3 linked regions of the Flammeovirga agarivorans genome follow. The protein of the gene in region 1 interacts with the protein of each later gene in a pairwise test. Links are inferred from orthologs where the notes say so. Each region holds a gene or a part of one and is shown on either strand. Other genes may lie near its edges.

Evidence for each region.
Region 2: the proteins of rlmB (region 1) and tsaE interact in binary tests that used the Escherichia coli proteins (3 or more experiments, as listed by UniProt). The link is inferred for Flammeovirga agarivorans from one-to-one orthologs.
Region 3: the proteins of rlmB (region 1) and HGP29_RS12080 interact in binary tests that used the Escherichia coli proteins (3 or more experiments, as listed by UniProt). The link is inferred for Flammeovirga agarivorans from one-to-one orthologs.

The regions. Positions count from the first base shown.
Region 1 is NZ_JABAIL010000005.1:548,376-556,643, forward strand. The notes cover bases 3,858-6,700. They hold rlmB (23S rRNA (guanosine(2251)-2'-O)-methyltransferase RlmB), read right to left. Parts: upstream 5,775-6,700; coding sequence 4,941-5,774; downstream 3,858-4,940. Other genes in these bases: HGP29_RS18440 (glycosyltransferase family 9 protein), read right to left, coding at 3,858-4,153; HGP29_RS18445 (DUF4254 domain-containing protein), read right to left, coding at 4,284-4,892; HGP29_RS18455 (M28 family metallopeptidase), read right to left, coding at 5,926-6,700. Also shown: HGP29_RS18420 (MFS transporter), read right to left, coding at 1-1,215; HGP29_RS18425 (hypothetical protein), read right to left, coding at 1,422-1,619; nicotinamide riboside transporter PnuC, read left to right, coding at 1,865-2,515; HGP29_RS18435 (trimeric intracellular cation channel family protein), read right to left, coding at 2,502-3,104; more of HGP29_RS18440, read right to left, coding at 3,113-3,857; more of HGP29_RS18455, read right to left, coding at 6,701-7,098; HGP29_RS18460 (acyl-CoA dehydrogenase family protein), read left to right, coding at 7,414-8,268. UniProt on the Escherichia coli protein: Specifically methylates the ribose of guanosine 2251 in 23S rRNA.
Region 2 is NZ_JABAIL010000015.1:73,573-81,843, forward strand. The notes cover bases 5,297-8,142. They hold tsaE (tRNA (adenosine(37)-N6)-threonylcarbamoyltransferase complex ATPase subunit type 1 TsaE), read right to left. Parts: upstream 7,016-8,142; coding sequence 6,578-7,015; downstream 5,297-6,577. Other genes in these bases: HGP29_RS26650 (alanine dehydrogenase), read right to left, coding at 5,328-6,560; HGP29_RS26660 (outer membrane beta-barrel protein), read right to left, coding at 7,200-7,895. In the rest of the region: HGP29_RS26620 (AAA family ATPase), read left to right, coding at 1-747; HGP29_RS26625 (RloB family protein), read left to right, coding at 725-1,348; HGP29_RS26630 (DUF4112 domain-containing protein), read right to left, coding at 1,350-1,850; HGP29_RS26635 (hypothetical protein), read left to right, coding at 1,912-2,604; HGP29_RS26640 (GNAT family N-acetyltransferase), read left to right, coding at 2,663-3,076; HGP29_RS26645 (LruC domain-containing protein), read left to right, coding at 3,246-5,228. UniProt on the Escherichia coli protein: Required for the formation of a threonylcarbamoyl group on adenosine at position 37 (t(6)A37) in tRNAs that read codons beginning with adenine.
Region 3 is NZ_JABAIL010000003.1:824,895-833,262, forward strand. The notes cover bases 1,985-4,927. They hold HGP29_RS12080 (NAD(P)H-hydrate dehydratase), read right to left. Parts: upstream 4,235-4,927; coding sequence 2,735-4,234; downstream 1,985-2,734. Other genes in these bases: HGP29_RS12075 (T9SS type A sorting domain-containing protein), read left to right, coding at 1,985-2,670; HGP29_RS12085 (HAD family hydrolase), read left to right, coding at 4,487-4,927. In the rest of the region: HGP29_RS12070 (T9SS type A sorting domain-containing protein), read left to right, coding at 1-849; more of HGP29_RS12075, read left to right, coding at 1,192-1,984; more of HGP29_RS12085, read left to right, coding at 4,928-5,182; HGP29_RS12090 (MDR family MFS transporter), read right to left, coding at 5,223-6,470; HGP29_RS12095 (DUF1254 domain-containing protein), read right to left, coding at 6,578-8,122; HGP29_RS12100 (NAD(P)H-dependent flavin oxidoreductase), read right to left, coding at 8,184-8,368. UniProt on the Escherichia coli protein: Bifunctional enzyme that catalyzes the epimerization of the S- and R-forms of NAD(P)HX and the dehydration of the S-form of NAD(P)HX at the expense of ADP, which is converted to AMP.

The sequences.
Region 1 (8,268 bases):
TGCAATTGTGATATTGAAAATACCCATGTAGATACCCATTTTCTCTGCTGGTAAGTTTTCAGATAAGATACTGAATGGCATTGCCAAAATTGCAGCCCATGCAATACCAACACCTGCCATAGAAGCAAATAATAGATATTTATCTTGAATAAAGTAGATACTGATAAGTCCTAAACCACCAAGGATTAAAGCAGTAGCATATACTGTTTTTCTATTTGTTGCTTTGATAAAGCTAGGCATAACCACAGAGAAGATAGCAGCTGCTAAACTGTACATCGCAAACATTAAACCTACCCAGTTACCTGCATCGTTATAGTCTGCTGAAGTCACATCTCCAGGAGCAGTGTGCCAGATATGTTGTGCAATAGCTGGAGTAGAATATACCCACATAAAGTAAAATGCTACCCATGAACATAATTGGACTGCAGCCAATTGGTACATCACTTTAGGTGATGAGCTTAATGTTTTGAAGAACTCAGAAATTGCATTTTTATCTTTTGCAGCTTCTTTTTCAGCCTTCTGTGCCTCGAAATCGATATTATTATATGCAGCATACTCTTCTGGAGGATACTCTTTTGTTCTTAAAGCAGTCCAAAGTACTGTTACCATCAATGTAGCTCCGCCAATATAGAATGACCAAACAACTGAGTCAGCTACTTTTTGTCCTTCAGCAGGTTCGTTGGCAACACCAATCATAGTTAAGATAAATGGTAAAGCAGAACCAACAACGGCACCTGTATTAATTAAAAATGATTGTACTGAATAACCTAAATCTCTTTGATTATCATTGACCATATCACCAACTAATGCTCTAAATGGCTGGAAAGTGATATTGAATGAAGCATCCATAATAAGAAGCATAGTTGCACCAAAAAGCATTGGAGGCATTAATGCGACAAAGAACTCTGAGTTTGGCATTAAAAACATTGCCAAAGTAGCAGCTATGGCTCCACCAATAATAAACGGTATACGACGTCCTAATTTAGTCCATGTACTGTCTGATGCTCCACCAATAATAGGTTGAATGATAATACCCGCAATAGGGGCAGCTAGCCAGAAATAACCTAAGTCGTGTACATCTGCACCTAAAGCTTGTAGAATTCTACTGACATTACCATTTTGAAGGGCAAAACCGAACTGTACACCTAAGAAACCAAAACTGAGGTTCCAAATTTGCCAGAACGATAAATCAGGTTTAGCAATTTTTGTTGACATATAAATAATGCTCTATTTAAGATTGTTGTTTCATACTTTACTAACAAATATATAAATGTAGAGGCAAGTTTTAGTATGACAATCGTTATGAAATCAGATAAATAACAGAATATTTTTACCGCAATCGGTTGATTCGACAAATAAAAAAAGTCTCTACTCCATAAAAATTGAAGTAGAGACTTTTAATTTAATCACTTTAAGAAGCCTTATGCACTAGCCTGCTTATTTTTACACTGACTAGGATCTTTACCACAGTAGCTGCAAGATTTTCCTTCAGGATTTAAAAATGGACTCTGAGATGCACAAGTTCCTTCAAACTTTCCATCTTTTTTGAAAATCAGCTTCACTGACATCAAAATGAAGAATAGACCTAAAACGCCTACACCTAGTAAGATAGTTTCCATAAATTATATATTATTGATGTCTATATAGACAAATGTTTTTATTCTTGATAGCACAAATGTAACTAAACTTAATGTTAATAGCTTTTCATGAGAGTGCTTTCATTTAATCTTTCTAACAAATTAACAAATGTTCATATGTTTTCCCTAATATTTTTAGCTAAAATGATGAAACATTGTACAATACACTATCTTAGTAGTTTCTTAGAAAATTGATCTATAACTGTTGCAATATCTTTAAAACCATCATGTTAGACCTATTTGATCTGGATTATATTTTTATTGAAATTTTTGATTATCCATTAAGTTATATCGAGCTTTTTGGTACTTTGATGGGAGTGGCTTGTGTTTATTATGCCTCTAAAAATAATGTGCTTACCTGGCCTACAGGCTTATTGAATGTCACCGCATCATTTATCATTTTCTATCAGGTATATCTTTATTCTGATATGTTTTTACAGCTATTTTTCTTTGCGACGAATGTTTATGGATGGTTGTATTGGAATAAACAAAGTGATACCACATCAAACCTAACTGTACTGTCAAATAATCAAAGAGTTGTAACGATTTTTACTATTGCTTTTTTGACGGTTTTGATAGGTTATTTATCAAGCAATTTGCATGTTTGGGCGAGCGAATTTTTTAAACATCCGGCTGCATTTCCGTACATAGATGCTTTTACAACAGGTATGAGTTTAGTGGCTACAGTATTTATGGCGAGAAGAATTGTAGAGTCTTGGGTGCTTTGGATTCTTATTGATATTGTAAGCTGTGTTTTATACTATCAAAAAGGCATATTATTTATTTCGTTGGAATTTGTGGTCTTTTTATTCCTTGCAATTTATGGGTGTTGGAATTGGATCAGGTTATATAGAAACGATCAGCTTAATCCAGTTTAGGTAGTGTAAGATGATATTTAATGGCTAATAAACGTATGCCAATCACTGTCGTAATACATGTCCATGTACAAATGGTATCATCAATATTGAATTGATGTAGGATAACGAATACAGAACCACCAACTAGACAAGCTGTAGCGTAGATCTCTTCTCTAAAAATTAAAGGGACGTCATTACATAATGTATCTCGAATAACTCCTCCTAAAACAGCTGTAAAAGTTCCCATTACAATACAAATTACAGGAGGAACACCTAATAACATGGCTTTTTGAGTTCCTATAAATGTGAATACACCAATACCAAGCGTATCAAATAGAAAAAGGGTTGTTCTAAGTTGAGCAACTATTTTTTTGAATAGGACTGAAAATGCAACAGCAACTGTTATAATAATTAAATAGTTGGGATCCATGATCCAGAAAACTGGTGTGGCACCTAAAATACTGTCTCTGGTTGTACCTCCACCAATAGCGGTAACACTTGCTACGAAAATAGCTCCGAAGATATCCAATTTCTTTTCCCTAGCAGCTAAAGTACCAGAGATAGCAAATACAAAGGTTCCGATAAGGTCGAGGACATTAATTAAAGACATATGATAAATTATTCAATCACGTTGGCGATTTTATTATATACCATTTCAGGTGTTACACCTTCTAAGCAAGCGTAATCTTCTCTGAGGCATGGTTTGTTACCAAAAACAGAACATGGTCTACATTCTAATTCATTGACTGATACTTCAGCTATATTATTTTCTGATTGTCCATATCCTAAGAAACCAGCATAATGATGTGTTGCTCCCCATACAGAAACGCATGTAGTTCCTCTTAAAGAGGCCATGTGCATATTGGCAGAGTCCATACTTATCATCACATCTAAATGCTCAATGATTTCTAACTCTTCCTTTAACTTAATATTACCGGCAAGGTTTACACTATTGGGAACTTCTTCCACACATTTGTCCAATATTTCTGCTTCTTGGCCAGGTCCTCCAAAAAATAGGATTTTTGCATTCAGTTTTTCTTGAAGCATCTTACTTAAGACTGTCGCTTTTTTCTCGCCCCATATTTTTCCTTTATGCTGTGCAAAAGGAGCGATACCAATCCAGGGTTGATTTTTACCACCTAGTAATTCTAACTCTGCTTGTTTTAATGCAGGAGAAGTTTTTTGAGGTAATTGATTTGATAAACTTACAGATAGACCAATTTTTCTAAATACATCGGCATACCTTTCAGGCATAGGTTTTAAAGGAGATAGAACTTTACCACTCTGTTTGATTAGTTGTTTCTTTGCTTTTCTGCCTTTGTCTAAGCGAACGACTTTTGTGCCAGTCGCCTGAAACATTGCATCAAGAATGAATGTACGAAGCACAGAATGAATGTCAGCAACTGCAGTAAAAGGCCCCATACCTTTTAGCATTTTATATAACTTTCTTAATCCTTTAAAGCCATTATGTTCACCATTTAAATCTGCTCCAACAAAAGATAACCTTGGGATATTTTCAAAAAATGGTTTTAAAAAAGGACGAGATACCATTACAATTTCAGTATCAGGGTTTTGCTCTAATACTTCTTTGAGTACAGGTACCGTCATGGCTACATCGCCCATGGCTGAAAATCTAAAGGCAAGAATTTTTTTCGACATATTTTATTTACTGATCTATCTTTATAATCAAAAATAAACGCTTTCTCTGTGAGTTTAATCAAAAAAGAAGTTGTTTCAAAACCATACTATTGGTATCTGAAACAACTTCTTTATCTATATCATTAAAGGATTACTTTCCTTCTTTGTACAATACAGGGTTCAATGAAGGATCATTGTACATTTTCATTTGCTTGTACACCTTCATGTATTTTTTGCCTGTTTCAATGTCTTGGATGAGTTCTTCGATGGCAGTAGATAAGTCTACTCGTTGCTCTAAAAGAATATCCAATTTAGTTTGACAAGCTGCTTTATGATCTGCAGAAGCATTTGGACGGTTTACTTCTTCTTGCATATGGTAGATTTTCAATGCAAGGATAGATAAACGGTCAATGGCCCAAGCAGGACTTTCAGTGTTGATTTTAGCACCATCAACGACCTTTACCTCTTTGTATTTATCCAAGAACCAGCTATCAATAAACTCAACCACATCTGTTCTTTCTTGGTTAGAAGCATCAATACGTCTTTTGATTTTTAATGCTTCATCTGGATTGATATTAGGATCTCTGATGATGTCCTCTAAATGCCACTGTACAGTGTCAATCCAGTTTTTCAAGTATAATAAATGTTGGATATCTTCTTTCTCGAATGGGTTTTCGATTGGAGTATCCACATGGTCTTTTATATGATATGTATCGATGCTTTGTGCAAAGATGTTATTACAATTTTCAGTGAACTGCATATTTTAATGTTTGTTGTTCTTGAATTACTGCAAAGATAGAAAAATCTATTATTGTCCGTTCATCATACGTTGTCTGTTTGCCTCAAAAATGATAATTCCTGCAGCAACACCAACATTTAACGAACTTACTTTTCCTTTCATTGGGATTTTAACCAATTTATCAGAAAGATGAATTAAATCGCTATTAATACCATCTTCTTCTGATCCCATAACAATTGCAGTAGGAACGTCTAATTCTACGTAGTATAAATCTTTAGAACCTTTTTCGGTACAAGAAACAACTTGAAGGCCACTTTCCTGAATCTCTAGCACTGTCTGAGTTAGATTATCAACTCTAGCTACAGGAATATGTGATAAGGCACCTGCAGATGTTCTTACAGCATCACTACCAATTTGAGCAGATCCTTTTTTAGGAATTACAATAAGGTCAACACCTGCACATTCAGCCGTTCTTGCAATTGCACCAAAGTTTCTAACATCAGTAACTCTATCTAAAATTAAGACTAAAGGTACTTTGCCTTCTTCGTATGCAGTAGCAATTACATTGTGAGGATCGACATAATCGATAGCAGGAACAAAACCGATAACTCCTTGGTGATTCTTAGAAGTAATTCGTTGTAACTTTTCTTGAGGCACTCTAGAAACTACGATTCCGGCTTTGTTGGCCATTTTATGAATCGCTGCAATAGATTCGTTTGAAGAGTCTCTTTGAATAAATAATTTTTCGAATTCTTTCCCTGCTTCTAAAGCTTCAAAGATCGGCTGAATACCGTACATAATGTCCTCGGCATTCGTTTTAGGACGTGGCGATCTTCTGAAATGTTTCTTTTTCTTGTCGTCGTACATTGTATTTAATTTGTCTTGGAAGAGAACCAAGTACATATTTAGCCATGCACGAGGTCCACAATTCTGCAAAGGTAATGGAACTTATTCAGAAGATATCATGAAAGTTGTAAACTTCTCATAATCATCAGCTCAAAATGTGGTTATTTTCTGCCTTATGATAAGTTTTAGTGACATAATGTGTTGAATACTAGTTCATCAAAGCATCACCAAAATCTGTGATCAATTGAAAGGCATTAGAAAAGTCACTGAGAGGAAGAGGTTGATCATCATAGATATCATGATAATGTGTCCATGATTTTCCCATTAAATAGAAAAAGAAACTAGGTACACCATTTTCAGAAAAGTAGTAATGGTCAGAATTAGCCGCTTTTCCTCTAGACTTTACAGCTGATAAATAGTGATTTTTAGTATTGATGTTAGATAAAAGTTCATATTGATCCGTATATACTTTACCATTAACAGCCATCATGCCCTCTTCTCCTGTTCCAAATAGATCGAGATTTACAAGAAACTTAATTTTCTCCAATGCTACAGTTGGGTTTTCTACATAGTATCTTGAGCCAATTAATCCTGCTTCTTCAGCGCCAAATGCTATAAAAACGACAGATGATTTAGGAGGGTTTGATTTGTAGTATTTCGCAATTTCTAACAACATGGCGACTCCCGATGCATTATCATTCGCACCAGCGAAATATTTTTGTTTTCCAATAGCACCTAAGTGATCGTAATGAGCTGTAAAGAAGATAAACTCTTTAGGGGTTTCAGTTCCTTTTATCTTCCCAATTACGTTCTGACTGATATAATTTTCTTTAAGTTGGGACTGAATGGTAAAATGACATGAATTGACGACTTCAGGCATTTTATTTCTTAACACATAAAATCTAGGCTTTGGCATTTGCCACCTAGCAACACCAAAGGTGAGTTTGTCATCAAAAAGAATAATAGATGCTTTCGCTTGAAGAATTTTTTCCATTAGTGGTCGACTCCATTGCATTCTTTTCTTCTCCTGTTCTTGGTCATATACAACGATACTATTACTTAAATCTTTTTTTGTAAATTCTTTAAGTGCTTCTTCATGCATAAAAATAGCATCATCCATAAAGAATAGTTCTCCATTGCTAGTTCCAGAACCAGAGTCTGTCGCAGGAATGTAATCAACGCCTACCTCTAATTTTATATCGTTAATGACTAACTCTACATTGTTCGGAAAGGTATTAACTGTAAGAGGAAAATTCTGGTAGTAGCTATTTTTTTCATTTCTTTCTAGTTCAATATCCTCAAATTTCTCTGCAATATATTCTGCTGCTTTTTTGTCGCCTTCAAAAACATAACCTCTGCCATGTAACTTAGGACTACACAATTGTTTTATGTTTTTCTTTACAGACTTTATATTTTGCCCTGATAATGTGAGTGATAGCGAAATAAAATAAAGGAAAAAGATTCGGTTTTTGTACACAGTTCTATTGCTTTCAGTTCGAAATTGTATTAGATTAATAAACAAATTAAAAGAAACGTTCGTTTTTTATAATAACTAATGAGGTATAAATCAATAATTTATTCTCTCAGTCCCGAAAAACCTGATATGATGTAACCCAATAAGCGAATGACTATTCTCTGTTTTGCTGATTTGAATAATTTATACACATCATACTAACTATACCAACTTTAAACACACATGGTACAACACACAATTGAAACACAAAAGATGATCGCCGAATCCGTACAGATGTTTGGCGAGAAACACATCGCACCTTTTAGAGAAAAGTGGGATGAAGAAGAACATTTCCCAGTCGAAGTTTTTAAGCAATTAGGAGAATTAGGCTTAATGGGTATTTTGGTTCCTGATCAGTACGGAGGTACAGGTTTAGGATATCATGAATATGTAACTGCTATTGCAGAATTAGCTTATTTTGACCCTGGTATTGCTTTATCTATGGCTGCCCATAATTCTCTTTGTACTAATCATATTCTTATGTTTGGCAATGAAGACCAAAAACAGAAGTGGTTACCAAAATTAGCTTCTGGAGAATGGATCGGAGCATGGGGACTAACCGAACCTAATACGGGTTCTGATGCGGGAAACATGATGACAGTAGCTGTCGAAAAGGATGACCACTGGGTATTAAATGGAGCAAAAAACTTTATTACACACGGTAAAAGTGGAAATGTAGCTGTTGTAATGGCAAGAACCGGAGAGAAGGGAGATAAGCATGCTATGACCGCTTTTGTTGTAGAAAGAGGAACTGAAGGCTTTGCAGGAGGTCGTAAAGAGAAAAAGTTAGGAATGAGAACCTCTGAAACTACTGAAATGATTTTCACAGACTGTAAAGTCCCAAAAGAAAACGTTTTAGGTAAAGTCGGAGAAGGTTTTGTTCAAGCACTTAAAATATTGGATGGAGGTAGAATTTCAATTGCAGCTTTAGGCTATGGTATCGCCAAAGGTGCTTTGAAGTGTTCTATTGAGTATGCAAAGGAACGAGAGCAATTTGGAAAGCCTATTGCGTCTTTTCAAGGTATCTCTTTTAAGTTG
Region 2 (8,271 bases), on another replicon or contig:
GCTCAATTGGGTTTAGGTCAATTAATGGCTCCATGGAGGTTTTTCAAGAGTCATTTGAGAGCATATATCCTTTATCGATCAGTATATGATGATGCTTTATTACAAGGAATCGCAAAACACATTGTTAATGATGAATCAGGAAGATTTCTGAAGAATTTAAGTCAATTAGTGTATAATGCTGATACAGGGATAAAAGGCATTGATGTTGTTCAGGAAGATTCGGAGTTAATGGGGCTTTTTGAAGGAAGAAGAAGGTTTCAAATCAAAACTTTGCATTATTCTGAAGATACTGAAAAACCAGTATTATTTGAGTTGAAAGAGGAATCTATTGGTACTAGAAAACTAGTAGCTTTAGGAGGGTTAATATTAAGAGTATTAGAAGCGGGAGATACACTTGCTATTGATGAACTTGATCAGAGTATGCATCCTCACCTTACAAGAGCACTAATTAAACTTTTTCATAACCCAAATACGAACCCTAAAAGAGCACAATTGATATTTTCTACTCACGATGCTTCTTTATTAAATGATGATCTATTTCGTTTCGACCAAGTTTTTCTTTCAGAGAGATCAGAAGATGGAGAGACTGAAGTGTCATCGGTTTCTGATATTCCTAACTTGAAAAAAGAAGTACCACTAGAGGAATGGTATCTGACTGGTAAATTTGGAGGAACACCTGCAATTAATCAATTAGGTTTAGAGTTTGACTTTAACATACAAGGCGATGAGGAACAGAAGGAGAGATAAGAATAATTCCCTTCGCCAAAGAGTATTGATTCTTTGTGAGGGAGCTAAAACAGAACCCAATTATTTTAATGGTTTAAAACATGATGCAGCAAAAAGAAGAACTTTATCTGCTGTTGATATTGAAGTATATCAACCTAAAAGTCATAGCCCATTAGGTTTAGTGAGAGAAGCGATATTCAAAAAAAAGAAAGCCTTAACAAAAGGAAACCCATACGAAACTATTTGGCTAGTCTTTGATAGAGATTATCACAAACATATCGAAGAGGTGATCATTTTAGCAGGGAAAAATGACATCAAAGTAATTATCTCTAATATCTGTTTTGAGTTATGGTTTTTACTGCACTATGAAATGGTGGATGTCAATAAGCGCTATTTGAAATGTGGAAATTTAATCAAATACATCCAGCAAAATTATGTATCCCGTTACCATAAAAATGCAAAAAACTACCACGAGCTAAAACCTCTGACTGATTTGGCTATAGAAAGGGCAAAAAAGTTAGAAGAGCATTTTATCTCTGGTGTAAAATCAAATACTAAATTTCATGAAAGAGAACCATACACGAATGTCTATGTATTGGTAGAGTATCTTTTGGATTTATAATTTATTCCCACCCCATTGATTGCCAGATGACCAATTTTACAAAATAGGCAACAAGAAATACAACACTAGTCAGTAATATGAACATTAACCCTGCGAATATCATTAACCCTGTGGAGCTTTTTTGTACTTGGTTGATTGCTTGAGGGTTCTGATTATAATATCCTTCAATCAATTTTACATTATTTCTATTAGCTCTGTAGAATACATCTATGAAATCTCCAATGCCTGGTATTATTCCAATGAGGTAATCCAGTAATAGATTAAAAGTCATTGCCATGATTAGTCTTGCGGGTAAACCATTTCTTGCCACTGTAAATAAGGCAACTCCAGAAATAAAAACAGAGATAGTGTCACCAACTCCCGGGATCAACCCAACAAACGCATCTAATCCTATACTTTGTTTTGTTCCAGGAATTGGAATGGCCTCATCCATGATAGAACTAATTCTTTTTAAAGTTTTATAAGAGGGATCGTTGGCATACTGGGAAGTCTGATTTGTCATATTATTTCAATAAATATATTTTTTTTACGTATTTTCATATAAATAAAAATAAGCATCTACCATGAAAGATACCATAAAAGCTATTGCTTTACTTTTTGTTTTACTGATGTTCAGTGGAAACTTGTCTGCACAAACTTATGATTATGTGGAAGATAGTACCAAACAAAAAGATGCCTATACTCAACAACAGTACAAAAAACCTACACAATCGGAGGTGAATGCCCTTAAAGATCAAAAACATTCTGATAAACCGTTAAAAGATAAAATATTTTTTGGTGGAGGTTTAGGGTTTGGCTTTTCAAATTATTACACCCAAATCGCAGTTACACCAATGGTAGGTTACTTGATTACTCCAAACCTACAATTAGGTATTGGATTTGTATATGAGTACTACAATTATAAGTCAGATATCGGACCAGATTACAGCACTAATAATTATGGATTTAGACCATTTGCTAGATACATGATTAACGTAAGAGATGGTTTAAAAATATTTCCACAAATAGAATACTATGCCTTTAGTTACGAGCACATCGAAGATTATGATGCTTCTTCTAGAAGATATATTACGGATAGAAGATGGCAGGAACAGTTCTTAATTGGTGGTGGTGTTTCTCAAGGAGTAGGAAGAAAAGGAGGAGTGAATATTATTGCTTTGTATGATGTAGCCTACGATTCAAATAATGCATATTATGGTTCTCCTTATGTAACTTACGGTTCTCCTTGGGTAATTAGAGTCGAAGTTGCATTCTAAAATGTAAGAAAATATTAAAGGATTTGTAAAGCGGCTTTTTAGTCGCTTTTTTTGTTGTATGAAATTTGAAATTAGAGATATTACTGCTGCACAAACTTGGGCAATCCGACATAAAGTAATGTGGCCGAAAGAACCACTATCTTATGTCAAAATTCCAGATGATGATAAAGGAAGACATTTAGGATTATTTGTTGGAGAAGAATTAACATCTGTGATTTCATTATTTATGGATCCTGACAAGAATGTTCAGTTTAGAAAATTTGCCACTCTTCAAGAACAGCAAGGGAAAGGATATGGAAGTATTCTACTAAAGCATGTGATAAAGCTAGCAAAAGAAGAAGGAGCTAAAGTATTGTGGTGTAATGCAAGAGCAACAGCTACAATCTTATATGAAAGAGAGGGATTACATCAAACGGATACTTCTTTTATACGTAAAGGTATTCTATTTGTAAGAATGGAAAAACAACTATAAATAATCACCCTTAATTTTACTTTAAGTAAAAAAGGAAAATATAATTATATGTAGATGCTTGAATTTGATTTGGGCATCTACTTTTTTTATAAAAAAAATCGATTTGAGTGAATTAATTTTAAAAAGGCTGTGTTATAGTGTTATTATGTAAATATTTAATAACGTTATAATGCGACCACTCAACCTATTATCAATTAGCATTGTTCTGTTTCTTTTAATTGGTTGTACCAATGAGAAAGATAAAGAGATCAACACAGACGACCCTATTTCAGAAGGTAGCATTAATGATGTGACTGTCCCTTCTGGTTTCGATTACAAAACCACAAAAACAATTTATGTAAAAGTATCCTCATCTAATTTCGCAGGATCAAACCTAATTACAGCTTATTTATCAACTCCAGCAGGAGAGAAAATCAAAATGTTTTCAGGACTCAGTGATGAAAACGGAGTGCTAAACATGGAATTGTCGGTACCAACCTATATCGACGAACTGTACATTTCAAAGCAAGCAGCAGGATTGGAGTTTTTCGAAACTGCTTCTATCGCTACTGAATATGTAAATGTAGAATTTGATGTGGAATCAGAATTAGTACCATTTGAAGCATCACAAGCAAGAAAATCTAATACTTGTAATGACTTTATTTATGTAGTAAATGGTAATGGAGAATTCTTTTCTATCAATTTGGACAACGATTTAGCAATAACTGATTACCCGGATTTGTCGGGGGGAAGTTTTGCAGCTACGTATGACAGAGAGAACAATATCATTTATTATGATGTTAAAGGAAAACTCTACAGCTATGTAAAGGAAACAGGTACATCTACCTTGATTGCATCACTGAACACTTCAAGTAATAATCTAAATGATGGTTATCCAAGAATGGTAATCAATCCAAGTGATGGTTATTTATATATCGCAGCGAAAGAAGACTTCGCAATTATTGATCCTTCAGATGGTAGTGTTGTTAAAAATGCTAGAATTCAAGGTATCTCAGGTTCTCAAAATGGAGGAGGTGACTTTGACTTTTCCTCTGATGGTACATTATATCAAGTGTCTAGTGGAGGTATGTTCCGAATGGCATTTAATAGTGACTCAACAATTATCAACGCTACGCGTATTAGTGCTGATAATTTCCCTCACTATCTAACAGGTGTTACAATTGACAGGTTTGATCGTCTGTATGCGTCAACAAACCATTCAAATAGTAAATTGATCCAAATGGATATTAATGATGGATCTTATGTGATCCTTAGGAATATGGGAAGAAAAATGAACGATTTAAGTTCATTTAGATGTACTGAAGAAGACTTTGCAGGCCAAGATGCAGATGGAGATGGAGTTGTAGATGGTTTCGATTTATATCCTAATGATTCTACAAGAGCATTTGAATCTTATACTCCAGGTGAAAATGGCTTTGGTACTTATGCATTTGAGGATTTATACCCTGCTAAAGGTGACTACGATTTTAACGATATTATAGTACATTACAGACATACGAGTGTGAGTAATGCTGATAATAAAATTGTAGAGTTCAAGACAAAGTATATTGTAAAAACAGTACAGTCTGATTTGCCATCAGGTTTTGCCTTCGAATTACCGATACATGCAGATTCTATTTTAAGTGTAACAGGATCTAGAGTTACAGCAGGTGCCGTAACCTTGGATTCAAAAGGATTAGAAAGTGGTATTGCTCCTGAAAAACCAGTAGTGGTAGCTTTCGATGATCACTTTGCATTGATAAGTAGACCTGGTAAGATCAGTAAGAGTGATGAATTCGAAGTAGTGATCACCTTTACAGAACCTATTGATCCGTCATCATTACCGATTGGTGCATTTAATCCATTTATTTTCATCAATAAAGATAGAACGAAAGAAGTCCATTTAGCTAATTTCCCTACTACATCGAAATTCAATCAATCATTACAAACAGATGGCGTTGATGATGGTAATTTCAAAACAGCAGAAGGGCACCCATGGGCGATTCACTTACCGCACAAATTCCATCCACCGAAAGAAGCTATTGATATTACGAATGCGTATTCAAATTTTGAAAATTTCGTTGAATCCAGCGGTAGTGCAAATTCTAACTGGTATACTGATGATACTGGTAATAGAGTAGAATCAAAAATGCACTTAGATAACGAAGAATAACCCTAATACTACTATCTACTAATAAAAGAAAAACCCTCATCTATAAATGGTTCGCCATTTTAAGATGAGGGTTTGTTATTTTTTTGAAAAGTAAAACCTTTATAAGCCTGCAGCCAAAATTAAATCGAGATTCTTTAATGGTAGGTTGAACTTTTCCGCAATTGCTTGGTTTGTGATACTCCCTCGGTAAGTATATACTCCTTTTGAAAACCATGGATGTCTTCTCATCATGGTGTCCACATTCATTTCATCATTTATTTTCATAAGGATGGGAGTGAAGATATTACTAATTGCAGCTGTTGCAGTTCTAGAAACTCTTGATGCAATATTGGGAACACAATAATGAATTACACCATGTTTTTTGTACACAGGGTGTCTGTGATTTGTGGGTTCTGAGGTTTCAAAACAACCACCTTGATCGATACAAACATCAATAATGATAGAATTTTCCCTCATATCCATGACCATTTCTTCAGTAACGATCGATGGAGTTCTTGCCCCGTGAGTATGTATTGCTCCAATAACAACATCCGCTCTTTTTAAAGCTTCATTAATAGAGGTGCTATCTAAGGCAGACGTAAATAGATGAGGGTAATTCAGTTCTTTCTTTAGTCTTCTGAGTTTGTAAATGGCATTATCAAACACCTTTACCTCTGCACCCATACCTATAGCAGTTCTTGCCGCGTATTCGGCAACAGTACCGGCACCTAGAATCACAACTTTTGAAGGAGGGACACCTGTAATGCCGCCTAGGATAATTCCTTTTCCGCCATTATAACTACTTAGATATTCTGCAGCAATAAGCATCACAGTACTACCAGCAATCTCACTCATAGCTCGAACAAGAGGTAGTCCACCTACTTTATCTTCAATCAATTCAAAACCTAAGGCAGTGATTTTTTTCTTATTCAGAGCTACTAAGACATCTTTCTTGATTTCCCTCATGTGAATGGTAGAAATGATAGCCTTACCTTGTTTCATATCTGCAATCTCATCGATAGTAGGAGCTGAAATCTTAATTACGATATCACATTCCATCACCTCTTTGTGAGAATACACAATAGTAGCACCTGCTTCTGAATATTCGTTGTCTAAGTGATTGACATGCTTTCCGGCATTTGTCTCCACATAAACTTCGCATCCATTATTAATTAGAAGAGATATTGCTCCTGGTCGAAGAGCACATCTTTTTTCATCAAGGTTGATTTCTTTAGGAACACCAATTTTAAGAGGGTTCCCTCTTTTATGAACTGGACCTTCCATCACTTCTTGAGGATGGAATTGAAAATAACTTTCGGTAGCTTTTTCAAAGCCTTCACGTTGTTTGCCCATTTTAACTCAATAAAAAGTTACATGATAGTGACGATAATTTCTCTTGAATTTTCGTCGATAGTAGTGATGGAAATTTCAGTACAGTCATCAGGTAGTAGGCGTTCTACTTTAGAAGGCCATTCAATTAAACATAGATTCTGACTATAAAGATATTCTTCAAAACCAATATCAAAGGCTTCCATCTCATCCTTTATACGATACATATCAAAGTGATAAACTGTATCAGCATCATTGGTCATATATTCATTTACTAATGCAAACGTTGGACTGTTTACATGGTCAAGTACTCCTAATTCATCACAAATTGCCTTAATCAGTGTTGTTTTACCTGCTCCCATTTCTCCTTCGAAGAGCCAAACAGGAGAGCTGCTTTTAGTGAAATCTAATATTTTCTTTGCTGCTTCTGGTAAATCAGTAAGGGAATTCGTTGTGATTTTTAATGTATTAGCTTTCATATCCTTCAAAGATAACTGTTAGATCTTTATAGAGATAAGTTCAGAAACTGAATTTAAGTAAAATTCTTTTGAAAAAACCATGATGAATAATATTTCTTGAAGTCAGTGAATTATAATATACAATAAAGCCTTTCTTATACTTGAAAATATAAGAAAGGCTTTATTAATATTGGCGTTTGAACTTTTAAAAATTGGAGATGGTGATTCCTACAGTAATAGGTCTATCCTTAACGTTAATTAGGTTGCCATTAGTATCAACAAGAGTATTGTCTTGAAAAGTGTTAGTTAATCCATAAGTACAGAAAAAGTTAATCCATCCGTAACCTATTCGTCCTACAAGACTAGCTTTGAAGCGATTTAGATTAAACTCCCCTTTATCTTTTGCGATTCTTGTTTCACCATTGTCTTCATATTTTACTTTCGTATGCCCTCCCATTAATACACCTACTTTTGCTCCTAAAGCAAAACGGAAAGCATTTCTGCCAGGGTAGGTTCTAAATCGGAATTCAACAGGGACATCAAAATAATTGCCCACTAATTTCGATTTTTTTGTATTGTCATAAAGGTTATTAGTAGGTGTTGCTATTGTCTGGTCTCCTGCATGTGTTAACGTCATGCCACTTTTAAAGAATAAGTTTTCACCAGTATAACCTAAACCAGGATTGAATGTGAATTGACCACTAGGTGATAAAGAAAACTCATACATATAAGAAATCGAGATTGATCTTGATTGAGATTCTAAAGGTAGTCCGCTATCATCTTCCCAAAAAGTTAAGCCGAAGTCAACATAAAAATTACCAGGTATTTTTGATAATGCACCTTGTCCGAAGGAAGCATAGGATAGTACGATACAAAAAAATATAAGACTTAGTTTTTTCATGTTATGAAGTTTTAATTGTGATATCAAATATAATGTAGAAACAATGGATATCACGATAATTTGACAGTAAAAATTAAAGAGTAATTGATATACTATTTATATAAAAGAAAATTGATTTTGATAGTATGACAAGATTAGGTCTTATTTCTCTGTATCGTTAAAACTCTTCTTCTATTGATCCAAAGTTGGAGTAATGCACAAGCAGAACTTGAGTTTCTCTGGTGTACACATTTTTGTACAGTAAAAGATTAGAAAAGTACTATATAGGATATCTGTTAAATATCTTTTAGAAATAATACAATAAATTTAATCTACTGATTTTTAATTACTTATGATTTATTTTTTTAAATACAAAAAATGTAATAGTTTTTTTATT
Region 3 (8,368 bases), on another replicon or contig:
ATTTCTAAATCGTCTTACTTTTTAGTAACAGGAGACTTTAATAATAACACAAGTCCTGGCGGTAACACAACGATAGATATTGATCATAAAGGATCATTATTTATTATGGGTGATGCAACGGGAGACAATTCTACGCTTACTTTAGCGATCAGAAATGGGGATGAAACAGGCATAGGAGGAATACATGTTGATGGGGATGAAAATATTGATAACTTTCATGATTATAATAAAAAATCAGACGGTACTTTCCCTTCTGCACTAAACTCTAAAATCCAATCAGTCAATGATCTTCCTGTTGAGCTTATTGACTTTACAGCAAGTGTTATAAGCGATCAAGTAATCGTTTCTTGGTCAACAGCCACTGAATTAAATGCAGATTATTTTGATTTACAAAAATCAAATGATAAAGTGAATTGGGAATCACTAGAAAGAATATCCGCACAAGGTAATTCTACTCATGTGACTAATTATGAATATATAGATACCGACCCAGTAAACGGAGATTTTTATTATCGTTTAATTCAATATGATTTTGATGGTAAAAACGAAACGTTTGGACCAATTCATATTAATAATAGAATAAATGCTGAGCGTTTTAATGTCTCTGTTTATCCTAACCCTTCTACTTCAATTACTAGGCTGGATGTAAATAGGGTTGATCTAAATTCCATTATAAAGATTAACGTCTATGATAGTAAGGGTAAATTAGTTGGCGAGAAAGAACTTTCTGTTGGACAGTACAATTTTACTTTCAACCTAGATACAATTATAAAGTTGAACAAAGGAGTCTATTACCTTACTATTCAACAAGGCAAATTTATCGAAAAGAAGAAAGTAATCAGATATTAAGGTTTTGATTATAACATAATGCAGTAAGGGTAATATTCTTGATAGGAGTATTGCCCTTTTTCTTGTTTTCAAGAATATGATTTATATAACATTGTATTGTTAAAATTGAATATTTTAAATATTTCTGAACCAATACTACAATTAACTCAGTCCATTAATTTTTTGTTAATCTATATTTAATGCCTGTTTTGTAATTTCGATACTAAAGTACGATATAGGAATATATCAAGAATGTTATATCAGAATATTATGAGATGGGAACTTTTAAATTGTTTTTTACAAAGATTATAAAATTATTTTACTTCTTGTTTAAACTTCAAAAACTTTAAACACTACTTAACTATGAATGCTACTATATTGACAAGACTACTGACTTTATGTATCATTTTGCTATCCTCAAATATCTTTGCTGCTAATATCTCTTGGGATGGAGATGCTGGAGATGGGTTATGGTCAACAGCCTCTAATTGGGATGGAGATGCATTACCAGATAATGGTGATAATGTAACCCTAGATTGTAATTGTACAATTACGGTAAATGGAGATATTGAATATAAAAAATTAGCATTAGAAGCAGGTACTACACTACATTTTACAGCAAATTCTACTATTGATAAAGCAGATGAAACAACAATTGATGGTACCATGATTATTGATGCAATTGTCACTTTCCCTCAAGGTATAGAAGTAGAATTGACTGATGACGATGCCATATTACAAGTCAATGCATCTGGAGAAATCACTGATACTGGATTAGGTTTAGCTGAAAATTCGCGTATTGAGATAAAGGCTGAAGGTACGAATACAGGAGTTGATGAAGGTCCTTTTATTTATAATTATGGTGAAATGACTCTAAAAAAATTAGATATTGGTAAAGATGGAAATGGAGAGTTGTATAATTATTCTGACGGTATTATTAATGTAAGTGATGAATTACATGTTGATGGTGAATTATGTAATCAAGGTACATTAAATATTCATAATGAAGATGGAGATGCTAAATTTAAAGTACATGGAGCTACTATCTCTTGTGGTGGTCTAGTCAATGTTGATTTAGTTGAATTAGATGATAAGGAGGATAGACAAGCAAACTTATCAGATATCGTAATTAGTGATGGTAACGATTGTGAAGGTGGGGATAGTGATACTCCACAATACAAAGTAAAGGACGTTGATGGTATTCATACTTTTAATGAAGTTGTATTACTTGATGCTGGAAATAACACTTTCCAAATAGATCCTGAAAATGTATATTCTTGTAATAGAAATGCTGCTAATGAAGATTTGCCAGTAGAGTTAATTTATTTTGAAGCATATGAATATGAAAGTGCAGTTGAATTAATTTGGGAAACAGCTTCTGAAATTAATAACTCACACTTTGTGTTAGAAAAATCACAAGATAAAGTAAACTGGTATGAGATCACTCAGGTTCAGGGAATGGGTAATTCTAATATTGCAATGAATTATAGTTTTATGGATGAAAATCCTTATCCTGGAGTTTCCTATTATCGTTTAACACAAGTTGATTTTGATGGAAAATATGAAATGTTTGAGCCAATTATGTACAAGAATGGTGAAGAAGTGATTACTAATATTCTTGCGTTTCCAATTCCATCAGAAAAAATTGTAACCATTACATCCACACAAGATATTTTAAAAGAAAGAATTCAAATCTTTAATTCTATTGGGGTATCAGTTCAGCATTTGGTTAATATTGAATCAATGGAAACAAAGCATATTCAGTTAAATATAGAAGAACTGAAGCAAGGTGTTTATTATTTTAAAACGCAAGAACAGATTATCCGATTTGTAAAAAATTAGACTTAATGTCGATAATATAAAAAGGAGTATAGACTTTATTGTTTATACTCCTTTTCTGTTTCTTCTATATACCTAAAAATACTTTTCCGATATTATCAATCAAATCTGAAGTGGTCATGGCTTCAACACTTTTATCTATTGCAGTATAATCTCCAGCTTTACCATGTATGTAAACACCAAGAATGGCAGCTTCTTGAGGAGTGTAAGATTGGGCCAATAACCCGCTGATGATACCCAATAATGCGTCTCCACTACCACCTTTTGCCATACCTGGATTACCTGTAGAATTAAAGTGAATGTGTCCATTAGGTAAGCATATAGCAGTATTCGCACCTTTCAATACGATAATTACTTTTCTTTCTTGTGCCATTTTGGATGCAGCTTCCAAGCGATCAAAAGAATTGATAAAATGTATATCAGTAAGCCTTTCGAACTCTCCCACATGAGGGGTTAAAATGGAATTTTCTGGTAAAAAATCCCACCATTCTTCGTTTTCAGCAAGCATATTTAAAGCATCTGCATCAATAACAACAGGCACTTTTGCATCTTCTAAAATCGATCGGATGGCTTTTGCAGTTTGTTCATGTCTTCCAATACCAGGACCAATTCCGATTGCACTAAATGGAGACAATAAGGTTGAGGCAACAATATGGTTTCTTGACGGATCAGCGATACACATAGCTTCCGGACAAGTTGCTTGCATTATTTCATAACCACAGGCAGGGACTATTACAGTAGTTTTTCCACTTCCTGATCGTAAGGCTGCTTTAGTGGAAAGCTGAACAGCACCAATCATTCCTTTAGATCCTCCAATAAGTAAAAGATGACCATATTTTCCTTTATGATCAAATCGTTTTCTTGGTTTGTATATTCCTTGAACGGTCTGAGAAGTGGTAAAGAAATAGGGAGTAGTGGTCGTACTATGATACCCTTTATGTAAGCCAATAGGAACAATATGCAGCTCACCCACATTCTTTTCGTTCTCAGGGAAAAGCATTGATAGTTTAGGGATTTCAATACTTAATGTTATATCAGCATTAATGATACTCTGGAAATGCGTAGAGTAATGATCTGTATATAAACCGGATGCTATATCAACAGAAATCACTGGATTATGTGAGGCATTGATCCGTTCAATTACTTGTAATGTAGTACCTTTTGGAGGCCTTGAAATACCGGAACCAAAGATACAATCAATAATGACTGTTTCGTCTGAAAAATGGGGGATGTCCTCAACTTCTCGTATGTCTTCACAAGAAATTTTCTTAGGTAATCGTTCTAGGTTTTCTTTGAAATCATCGGATGGGTGATCACCAAAATGTACAATATAACATTTCAAATTGTAGCCTTGTTGATGAAGAAGTCGGGCCATTACTAAACCGTCTCCACCATTATTTCCAATACCACAAACGATAGTAATATCTCTATAGCGATCTAGGTTTTCTTCGTACCATTCTGTGAGAGCAGTTGCGGCGCGTTCCATCAGGTCGATTCCTGCAATTGGCTCATTTTCAATAGTATATTTGTCCCAATCTCTAATCTGCTGTGCCGTATATAGTTTCATGTGTTATTGCTTACTTTATTATTAAATAAGTTAACAAAATATCTATATAAAATCACTTAAATAGAAAGAGAAAATATATTTAAAATTGTATTTTTATCCATAGAATGATTTTATACTTACCCATTACTTATTATCCCAATGTTTGATATCAAAATGACCTTTTTTAGGTAGTTATTGGTCTTTTTGGGAAAATAAATATCACGTTGTGTGCGTATAAAAGATTATATATAAAATTTACTTACTAATCTTCTTATGAAACGAATTGCAGTATTACTATTATTATTTGTATCACAGTTTACATTTGCACAAGATAAAGTGGCAGTTTTTGATATGGATGGCACATTAATATCAGAAGAGCCTGCTTATGCTATGGCAATATTTGCTAAAGAATACGGACAAAACCAAATAGAAACAGTCAACGATTTAGTGAATGAACTAAAAGCATTGACGAAAAATCCAAGGTATGATAAAATGCTAAAAAGCTTTATGAAAACTGACCCGATTAAAGTATATCCTCAAATGATGGATGTAGTGGACAGTTTAAAAGCTGAAGGATATAAATTAGTAATTTGTACTGGTTCCGAAGTTCGCTTTGCCGAAGCGGTTAATAAGAAATACTTTAACAATAAGTTTGATGTTGTTATTGGTTCTGAATTTAGAGCAGAGAAATTAAAACCTACAAATAGCAGCATTAATGATAAAGAAGGTAAAATAGATAACCTGAAGTCAAATGGAATAACACCAACAATTGTATATGGTAATTCTCATGGTGATTTCCCTATGATGAAATGGGTAGGAAATGGTGTCTTAGTTATTCATGATGATAAAGCTTCAGGAGAATATGATAAACCTGAACAATACATTAAAGAATGTAATGAGCTAGGTTTTAAGACCATCAAAATTAGTGATTGGAATTTATCTGAAAATCCATCATGGAAGACTAAATAATATCAATATATATATTATGTAGCTAGAGAGCTATCACTAACTATTTTGCAGTTTGTGATAGCTCTTCTCTTTTTTTACTGAATTGAAAAAGTTGGAGGAGAACAATACATAGAAGTAATCCTGCAATCATAAACGTCCAAGTATAATTGTATCCAAATATATTTACTGATTGCATACCCAAATTGTGTCCCACTAAATGTGAAATAGAGAAAGCAATAGTGTATAACGCCATATAATCTCCTTGATACTTACCCGATGCTCTACTCATTGCCTCAGCATTTGAAAGAGGGAACATCAGCATTTCCCCTAATGTGAGTAACATCATACCAATGAATAATACCCACAAATCATGTCCAACGATCAATAAGATATAACTTAAAAGCACTAATACAATAGAGCTCATCATGATCTGCATCGTTGAGTATTTCTTCTGTTTTTCTACCCAATGTATTAGAGGCATCTCCAATAAGAAAATTACAAAACCATTACTCGATAGTAGTAATCCAATTACGGCTTCATTTAGCTCATGGACCTCTTTGTAAAATAAAGGTACAGTACTGAAATATTGCATAAAAATTACCCCAAAAAATACCATCGAAAGGATAAATAGTAAGTAAGGGAAATCTCTGTAGGGAGACTGACTTTTCTTATTTTCCTCAAGTGAATCATCATTCTCTTCAACTATCTTTTTCTTTGGTTGAATGGCTAAAACGAAAATAAGTAAAGCTAAGATACAGCTTACGCCATCAACCCAGAATAATGATGTATATCCCCAAGTCGCTATCAATAATCCTCCAGTGGCAGGACCGGCCGAAAAACCAAGATTAATGGCCAATCGGATCAATGTGATAGATTTAGTTCTATTCTTTTCACTACTATATTGTCTTATGGCCACAAAAATTGGAGGTCTAAGAATATCAGTGAACAAAGTCACTAAAAAGAATCCCCCACATATCTCGTAAAAGGTATCTAATTCTTTTAGAAGGATTAAGCCAATACCCGAAGTGAATAAACTGAAAATAATAATAGGGTAGAAACCAAATTTATCTGTGAGTTTACCACCTAGCCATGAGCCAATTAATGACCCTACACCAAATGAAGACATGACCCATCCAATCTCAGCCAGTGTAAACCCTTTTGCATCAGCTAAATAAATAGATAAAAAAGGAATCACCATGGCTCCAATTCTATTTATTAAAGAGACAACCGAAAGTACCCATATTTCTCGGCTTAAGCCTTGGTATATACTAATGAAGTTATTGAAAGCTAATCTGATGGAAGTGTTCATTTAGAAGTAAAGTTAGGTTTATTGAAGTGTTGCAAGTTAGTTATTAAATAATAAAAAAAGGTAACCTTTTGATGAAGTTACCTTTAATTTTGTATTATCTATTACATTTAGTTTACAAGTTCAGCGTCAGAAGGATACCACTTGTTATCAAACCATGGTTCTAAAGGTCCATATAGTCTGAAAATAGTATTCCAGCCTTTAGAAGGATTAGTTTGAATCCAATTGTTCTCCATTCCTTTAGGTGCTTTTGGGCCAATAAAAATATCCCAAGAGCCATCTTTATTTTGAACTAGACCTTTTTGGTTACTATCAATTCCAGGAAACTGTTGGTCTGTTTGTAACATAGATCTGGTCTGATTATCATAGATAGTGAATGACCAGAAATCTTTCATTGGAGGATTGGCAGGTACATGGAATTTATAGGTCTTGCTTCCATCAAATACATTTCCATTTTTATCGCTGTAAGCAATAGAGTATTGAGAGCCTTTGCCAATAATTTTCATCGACATTGCAGGGGTTATACCAGTAGCATAAAAATGGAAAGCACTTCTAGCATCCAAAAGCCTTGCTCCATTATGTTCAAACAAATAGCTTTTATAAGCCAAAGGATTTAACCATTGAGTATTTGGAAATTTATATAAATACTCACTTCGAGGTTTTGCCATTTCAGTTCTTACAATAGCACTACCAATTTTAGAAGCGTCTTCTAAAATTTTTTTCATTCTTGCATCAGGAGCAAATGTCTTCCCTTTTTCAATCCCGATTGCGGCAAGTGAACCTAAAAGTTCTGGATTTTCTGCAGCAGTAGGTTCAGATTGAACGACAGCGTTTATCTCTTCATAAATTTTTTCATCCATTCTATGAATGGTATTAAAGCTTTTTCCTGAAACATTCACAAAATTCATTTTAGGAGGGTTTTTCTTTTGTGAAAGTGGATAAACTTTATAAGTTTCCTTTGTTGCATTTACGGCCGGCAATGGGCTTCCATCTTTTTGAAAACCTCTCCATATAACCCAATGCCCATAAGTATTTGTCTTTACGACATGATAGCCTCTTGGTACTTTACCATTATAATTAGGTGGAAGTATTAAGAATTTACCTCCTTTAGATTTATCAGGACCTAAACGACCAAAGTCCGCTACATATTTAAAATAATGATCATCAATAATACCCAAAACGTCGGGTGGAGTTTCAATGACCATAGGTTCATCGCCTAACTCTAACCATGACATCATATACACTGATGTAGTGTTGGCTGTCAAGAACAAAGCTTTTGAATCCATTAATCCTTCGAACAAAAGAACAGTTTCATTGGCAGGGCCAAAAGATAAAATTCCCTGTTTCATAGCTTCCATAGAGGCGATTTGAATCCCTTTAGTGTAAGCATCAACTGCATTATGTAAGTCGATATAATCGTAAACTTTGTCAACAGTTTCTGGTAAAGGAACGCCATCAAAGAATTTTAAATCTCCAAGTTGTGAAGAGTGAATGACGTTGGGGCTTTCAATTCCTTCAGGAATTGGTGTTGTCATTTTCATAGAAAAGACTTCTTTTGCCTTAACTTCATTTTCTTTTTTGGGTGATGTAGAAGTTTGGCAGGCACCGAATAAAGTGCCTGCTAAGAGTACCGTGAGTAATCTTTTAGCTTGCATGTAAAAATGGTATAGATTGTTCAGTATATCTATACAATTTAAACAGAAATGCAGGAATAATCTAATTAAAAAGTTGGCTTATTCTATTCTTCTCTAATAAAAATGAAGACCACATATCATCTACCACTTCTTTTGCTGTAATGATATTATCTATCTGTGCTGAGATCTGTCCTATTTCTATCTCACCTTCTACTAAATCTCCCTCGAAAATACCTCTTTTTGATCTTCTTTTACCCAATATTTCAG